DNA from 2 places in the Pseudomonas sp. BB438 genome. Region 2 is predicted to be linked to the other one. Evidence: predicted binding sites of a transcription regulator. Region 2 holds the regulator's gene; the other holds the start of a gene.

Region 1 (3,401 bases), 1.7 Mb from region 2:
CAGCACCCTGATGGCCCGGCAGTTCCGCGCACGCCCCGGCAACTACCTGGCCTTCTTCAGCAGCTATGCCTACCTGCAGCAGGCACTGGAACGCTTCACCGCCGAACACCCGGACATTCCCTGCTGGGCGCAGTCGCGCAGCATGAACGAGCTGGAGCGCCAGGCCTTCCTCGACCGTTTCACCACGGGCTCGCGCGGCATTGGTTTCGCCGTGCTCGGCGGCGCCTTCGGCGAGGGCATCGACCTGCCCGGCGACCGCCTGATCGGCGCCTTCATCGCCACGCTGGGCCTGCCGCAGGTGAACGAGATCAACGAGGAGATCAAGCAGCGCATGCAGGGGATGTTCGGCGACGGTTACGACTACACCTACCTGTTCCCCGGCCTGCAGAAGGTCGTCCAGGCGGCCGGGCGGGTGATCCGCACGCCCACGGATTCGGGGGTGATCTACCTGCTCGACGACCGCTTCAACCAGCCGGAGGTGCGCAAGCTGCTGCCGGTGTGGTGGAAGCCGGAGAGGCTGAAGTTCATCGCCGACCCGCCGCGGTTCAAGGCGCCGCAGGGGTATCTGTTGCTGTAACTCCCGCAGGTGGAAATCCCTTTTTTCGCGATTGATCGTGTGCCGTGTGGTTCGCGAGCAAGCTCGCTCCTACGAACAGCGCGACATCCCCCCGCCTGGCTCTGGCTCTGGCTCCCAAAAGACTTCCAGAGAAATATCCGCACGCGCCGAATGCCCCGTTCAGAAGGCCTCGTTGAAGCGGAGTTTCAGGGGTTGAGCGACATGGATGTCGCGAGAGCGGCGATGGGCCAGGGATGGCCCTTCGACGCGTGCCCCTGAAACTTCGGTTCAACGAGGGAATTTTTCGCCTAAGCGAAAAACCGGATGTCCGGGGCCAGACTTTTTGGTTCCTTTTGGGGCGTTTGCCAAAAGGGACTCGCCCGAGGGGGCGAAACAAGAAGCTTGGGCGCACCCTGAAGCGACGCAGGAACACCCAGGCCGAGGCAACGACATCGCGGACAAAGTCCGCTCCTACGATCTTGGATACGGTGGAGCAAACGTGTAGGAGCCCCAACGTCCGTCAGACCAACCGCCATTGACGGAACCATCCTACCGGATAAACTGTATATCCATACAGCATTATCCGAGCAATTCCATGACCCTCCATCCCACCTCCATCCCCCGGCCCTCTCGCCGGGCGCATGACTGTCGCCGCCTGCCGGCCGGGAGGCCGTGATGGGCAGCGTGGTTGCGCTCGACACCCTGTTCCACCAGCGCCAGGTCTGGAAGGGCCAGCCCCAGGGCCTGCCGCCCAGCCTGCAGCCCACCGGCCATGCCGTACTGGATGCCGCCCTGCCCAGCGGTGGCTGGCCGGAAGCGGCGCTCAGTGAAGTTCTCCTGGCCGCCGAAGGCACCGGCGAACTGCAACTGGTCTGGCCGACCCTCGCGCGGCTCAGTGCAGCCGGCGAGCGCATCGTGCTGGTCGCCCCGCCCCATGTGCCCTACCCGGCCGCCTGGCAGGCCGCCGGCGTCGCGCTGGAGCAACTCGCCATCGTCCAGGCGACGGGGCGCGATGCGCTCTGGGCCGCCGAGCAGTGCCTGCGCTCGGGCAGCTGCGGCGCCGTGCTGTGCTGGCCGCAGCAGGCCGACGACCGAGCCCTGCGCCGCCTGCAGGTCGCCGCCGAAACCGGGCAGACCCTGGCCATCGCCTACCGCCCGCAGCGCGAAGCACTCAACCCCTCGCCCGCCGCATTGCGCCTGGCGCTGGACGCCAACCCGGCGCAGCTGCGCGTGCTCAAGTGCCGTGGCGGCCTGGCGCCGACGCGGCCCATCCCGCTGCCCTGGCACTGAGATCGCCATGCTCTGGGCCTGCATTCTCCTGCCACAGCTGGCCATGGACGGCGTGCTGCGCGGCCGTCCCGAGCCGGACGCCGCCCTGGCGCTGCTCGCCGGGCCGCCCCAGCGCCGCGTGCTGCAGGCGGTCAACCCGGCTGCGCGGGCGCTGGGGCTCAAGCCCGGTCAGTCACTCACTGCCGCCCAGGCCCTCAGCCGTGAATTCGCCACCGCCGAGTACGACCTGCGTGACGTGCAGCGCTGGCAGAACCTGCTGGCCGCCTGGGCCTACGGATTCAGCTCGCAGGTCAGCCAGCACTACCCGCGCGCGCTGCTGCTGGAAGTGCAATCGAGCCTGCAGCTGTTCGGCCCCTGGCCGCGCTTCGAGGCACGCCTGCGCGAAGAGTTGAACGGACTGGGCTTCCGCCACCGCATCACCGCCGCACCCAATCCGGCCGCCGCGCGCATCCTCGCCAACGGCCACGACGGCCTGGCGATCCACGACAACCAGCAGCTGCGCCAGTACCTGGGCAGGATGCCGCTGGAGCGCCTGGGCCTGGAGCGCGATGCCGCCACGGCGCTGGGCCGCATGGGCCTGCGCAGCCTGCAGCAACTGCTCGCCCTGCCCCGCGAAAGCCTGGCCCGGCGCTTCCCGCCACAGGTGCTGCGGCAGGTCGACACCCTGCTCGGCCAACGCCCGCTGGCCCTGGAGTTCTACCGACCGCCGGACTGTTTCGAGTCGCGCATCGAACTGAATTTCGACGTGGAATCCACCCAGGCGCTGCTGTTCCCGCTGCGCCGCCTGACCACCGATCTCGCCGCCTTCCTCGCCGGGCGCGACAGCGGCGTGCAGCGTTTCGTCCTCCATCTGGAACACCACGAAGGCAGCGACACGCTGATGCCGGTCGGCCTGCTCAGCGCCGAGCGCGAGGCGGCGATGCTCTTCGAGCTGAGCCGTGGCCGCCTGGAACAACTGCAATTGCGCGCCCCGGTGCACAGCGTGCGACTGCTGGCCGACGACCTGCCGCCCTTCGTGCCGCAGCACCGCGAGCTGTTCGACGACCGCCCGCAGCAATCGCTGCCCTGGGAGCAGCTGCGTGAACGCCTGCGCGCACGACTGGGCGATGACGCCGTGCACAGTCTCGGCGGCCGCGCCGACCATCGTCCGGAGCGCGCCTGGCAAGGCAGCTCCACGCCGCTGCAGGCCATCACCGACGTCCCACGCCCCGGCTGGCTGCTGGCGGAGCCCCAGCCACTGCGCGAGTTCGCGCCGGCGCTGCTGGCCGGTCCGGAGCGCATCGAATCCGGCTGGTGGGACGGCGAGGACATCCGCCGCGACTACTACCAGGTGCGCACCCGCAGCGGGCAGCGCGCCTGGGTGTTCCGCCCGGTGGGCGACGACGGGCCCCTGCTGCTGCACGGCTGGTTCGCATGAGCGCGGAGAGCGAAGGCATCGGCTACGCCGAGCTGCACTGCCTGTCCAACTTCAGCTTCCAGCGTGGCGCCTCGAGCGCCACCGAGCTGTTCGAGCGGGCGAAGAAGCTGGGCTACCGGGCGCTGGCGATCACCGACG
Region 2 (3,401 bases):
GCAGGCCGTCGCCAATACGTGCACGAACCTGGTGCAGCCCGCGTGGCGTGCAACCGGAGCCGTTGCGTTCCCCCGGGCCGTTGGCGGCGCTGGATACCGGAACACGCACGACAAGACGCCCCGCGGCAAAGCCGTAGAGCATCTGGTCAGCAAGGGAGATATGGAGAAGATCGAGATCGGCCATGGCCGGCTACTGTAGCCGATCATGTCGACGCAGCCCAGCGCGAAGCCGGGCCCGGATCAGACCTTGGCAGGCGCTTGCGAGACACCCGATTTGCTGCGCGGCTTGAGCTGAGCTCCGGCCAGCGAGGGATCGCTGACACCACTGTCGGCACGCATGCCGGCGGCGAGGAACGGCACCATCAGGCGCATCACCTGCTCGATGGACGTGTTCACGCCGAAATCGTTCTCGGCCATGGCACGCAAGGCCTTGATGCCGGACATGCTGAACACCGCAGTACCCAGCATGAAGTGCACGCGCCAGAACAACTCCAGCGGCGGCAGGCGCGGGGCGGACTCGTGCACCAGCAGCATGTAGCGGCGGAACACCTTGCCGTAGACCTCTTCGAGGTACTTGCGCAGGTGCCCCTGGCTCTGGCTGAAGGCCAGGCCCAGCAGGCGCATGAAGATGGACAGGTCGTTGCCGCTACGCGGCTTCACCGCCATAGCCTGAACCACGAGCAGTTCAAGCAGCTCCTCCAGGGTGGCACGCGGCGCATCGGCCTTGGCCTGGCGGCGGTCCAGCTCCTTTTCGAGGCTGGCGCAGAACGGGCCGAGGAAGCGCGAGAAGACCGCTTGGATCAGAGCCTTCTTCGAGCCGAAGTGATAGTTCACAGCCGCGAGGTTAACCCCCGCCTTGCTGGTGATCAGACGCAGGGAAGTTTCGGCGAAGCCTTTCTCCGCGAACAGCTGTTCCGCAGCATCCAGGATGCGTTCGACGGTTTCCGACTGGGCCATGGCTACTCCGCCTGACAAACACTTGTTTGAAACATACGTTTCAGCGTCTTGTATTGTCAAGCAAAGGGCGATGGATTGTTACCAATATCATGGCAATGCGACGAGACACCTAATAGACAGCAAGACGCTTGCCAAGCCCGAAAGGTTACATGCACGAACGTTCCACCGACAGCTGCGACCAATAAAAGCATTGCCAGCCCGCCATCACTGTATATAATTCCAGGCACTGTATAAAAAGCCAGAGTATGGACATGCTGAAGCTCACGCCGCGCCAAGCCGAGATCCTCGCCTTCATCAAACGCTGCCTGGAAGCCAACGGCTACCCGCCCACCCGCGCGGAAATCGCCCAGGAACTCGGCTTCAAGTCGCCCAACGCCGCCGAGGAGCACTTAAAAGCCCTCGCCCGCAAAGGCGCCATCGAGATGACTCCGGGCGCTTCCCGCGGCATCCGCATCCCTGGCTTCGAGCCCAAGGCTGCCGCCAATGACGACGAATTGCCGATCATCGGCCGCGTTGCCGCTGGCGCACCGATCCTTGCCGAGCAGAACGTCGACGACACCTGCCGCATCAACCCCACCTTTTTCAATCCGCCCGCCGATTATCTGCTGCGCGTGCGCGGCCAGAGCATGAAGGACGTCGGCATCATGGACGGCGATCTGCTTGCCGTGCACGTCACTCGCGAAGCGCGCAATGGCCAGATCGTGGTCGCCCGTCTGGGTGAAGAGGTAACGGTAAAGCGCTTCAAGCGCGAAGGCAGCAAGGTCTGGCTGCTCGCCGAAAACCCGGAGTTCGCCCCTATCGAGGTCGATCTCAAGGAACAGGAACTGGTCATCGAAGGCTTGAGCGTCGGCGTGATCCGTCGCTGAACAGGAGACATCCATGCAGTACCCGCAGCCGCAGAACCTGCCGCAACTCCCGCTGTTTCAGGATGCACTCTGGGCAAGCGGTACTGCTCCACTGCTCAAGGAGTTAATGGAGGATGAGCCGCCTGTCGACGAACGCGCCTTCAGCGAAATTGCCCTGCGCGGCCTCCCTGGCCAGTGCCTGATGCTGCTGGCGCCTATGCTTCGCGAACTCAGCGAGGAAAGCGATTCACGCTGGCTCACCCTCATCGCCCCGCCCACCAGCCTGACTCCGGACTGGCTGCGCAAGGCTGGCCTGAACCGTCAGGGCATCCTGCTGTTGCCGGCCCGCGACCAGGCTGCTGCCCAGACCCTCGCCTGTGAGGCGCTGCGCCTGGGCAACAGCCACACCGTGGTGAGTTGGCTGAACCTCAGCGCCAACGGGCGCGCACAACTATCCCGCGCCGCCGTTGCCGGACAGACGCAGAGCCTGAATATCCGTCTGGGTTGACCTGATGGGGAAGCTTCGCTGCGAGCACAGCGAAGCGTAAGAACTCAGTGCAGTACGCGCGGGCTGTCGTCGTCCATGCTCATATCGCCGCCTTCAGCAAGACGACCGGCCATTTGCACACCGACATTGAACATCGCCTTGGCGATCTCGATGTGCTGTCCCTGAAGGAAGCCTTTGGCATCGGCGGAGAACTCCAGGGTCACCAGCGCCTCCTCCTCGTCTGCACGACGCAGCACGATACGCCCGTCAGGCAGCTCGACAATTTCCAGAAATGAGGTTGGCATAACGACGTTCTCCACAGCAGAACGCGTAGTGTAACAGCCACATCCGCTACACCCTAGCCAAAGCTCGCATGGGCCGACCAGAAGGCCGGCACCTTGTGACGCAGAGATCAGAGCTCGGTGAGCGAAGCGCGGAAGCGCAGCACCAGGTCCTTCAGGGATTTTCGCCAGGCCTCCAGCTCGCCATTACCCAGCTCGACCGGCGCCTCGTCGTCGACATTCACCGCCTGAATCAGCGGCTGGGTCGGATCGATCTTGGCCTTCTTCGGTTCGCTCGGCGGCTGGAACAGCTCGGCGTAGGCGGCGAGCAGGCGCGCCAGCCAGGCTTCCGGCGATTGCGCCAACTCGACCATTTCCGCCAGCTCCGGACTTGGAGCTGCGGCCAGCACCTCGGCATTCAGCAGCATTTCGACCCGCGGCGCACCCGCCTGCGGCAGGCGGTAGTAACCGGCGATCTCGTGGGCCACACCCAGCACCGCTCCGTAGAGATGGAACAGCGCTGCTTCGCGCTCGGCCTGGATGCGCGCCTGGGCGTTCATCGCGCGCGCCGTTTCGGCGCTGCGCCAGGCCTCCAGGGCAAGGCCGGCGAAGAACAGCTTCTGGTTGGTGCGGGTATAGAGTTCGTTCGCCATGACCGGGACCTCTGCAGTCGACGTCGGCAGTATAAGCACGCCCCGCCTCCGCGGGGCGCACCTTCCATCAGCGCTTGTCTTCGACCTTCCACTTTCCGCCGTCGAAGAATGCACGCCAACCGGTAGGCTTGCCGTCGACCTCGGACTGCACGTACTGCTCCTTGGTCTTGCGGCTGAA

Evidence for each region. The regulator LexA, encoded in region 2, represses DNA repair genes until DNA is damaged. The targets are predictions, from matches to a motif close to CTGTNTNNNNANACAG.
Region 1: the regulator LexA is predicted to act here: its motif matches at 1,118-1,133, upstream of imuA (translesion DNA synthesis-associated protein ImuA).

What each region holds. Positions count from the first base shown of each region.
Region 1 covers NZ_CM170001.1:2,736,151-2,739,551, reverse strand. The annotation lists gene AC1ZV1_RS12740 (ATP-dependent DNA helicase) at 1-577, shown strand, start outside; gene imuA (translesion DNA synthesis-associated protein ImuA) at 1,232-1,846, shown strand; gene AC1ZV1_RS12730 (Y-family DNA polymerase) at 1,854-3,263, shown strand; gene AC1ZV1_RS12725 (error-prone DNA polymerase) at 3,260-3,401, shown strand, end outside.
Region 2 covers NZ_CM170001.1:4,477,404-4,480,804, forward strand. The annotation lists gene AC1ZV1_RS20465 (L,D-transpeptidase family protein) at 1-184, opposite strand, end outside; gene AC1ZV1_RS20470 (TetR/AcrR family transcriptional regulator) at 241-957, opposite strand; gene lexA (transcriptional repressor LexA) at 1,209-1,823, shown strand; gene sulA (SOS-induced cell division inhibitor SulA) at 1,837-2,310, shown strand; gene AC1ZV1_RS20485 (hypothetical protein) at 2,355-2,594, opposite strand; gene AC1ZV1_RS20490 (DUF6586 family protein) at 2,702-3,223, opposite strand; gene topA (type I DNA topoisomerase) at 3,291-3,401, opposite strand, start outside.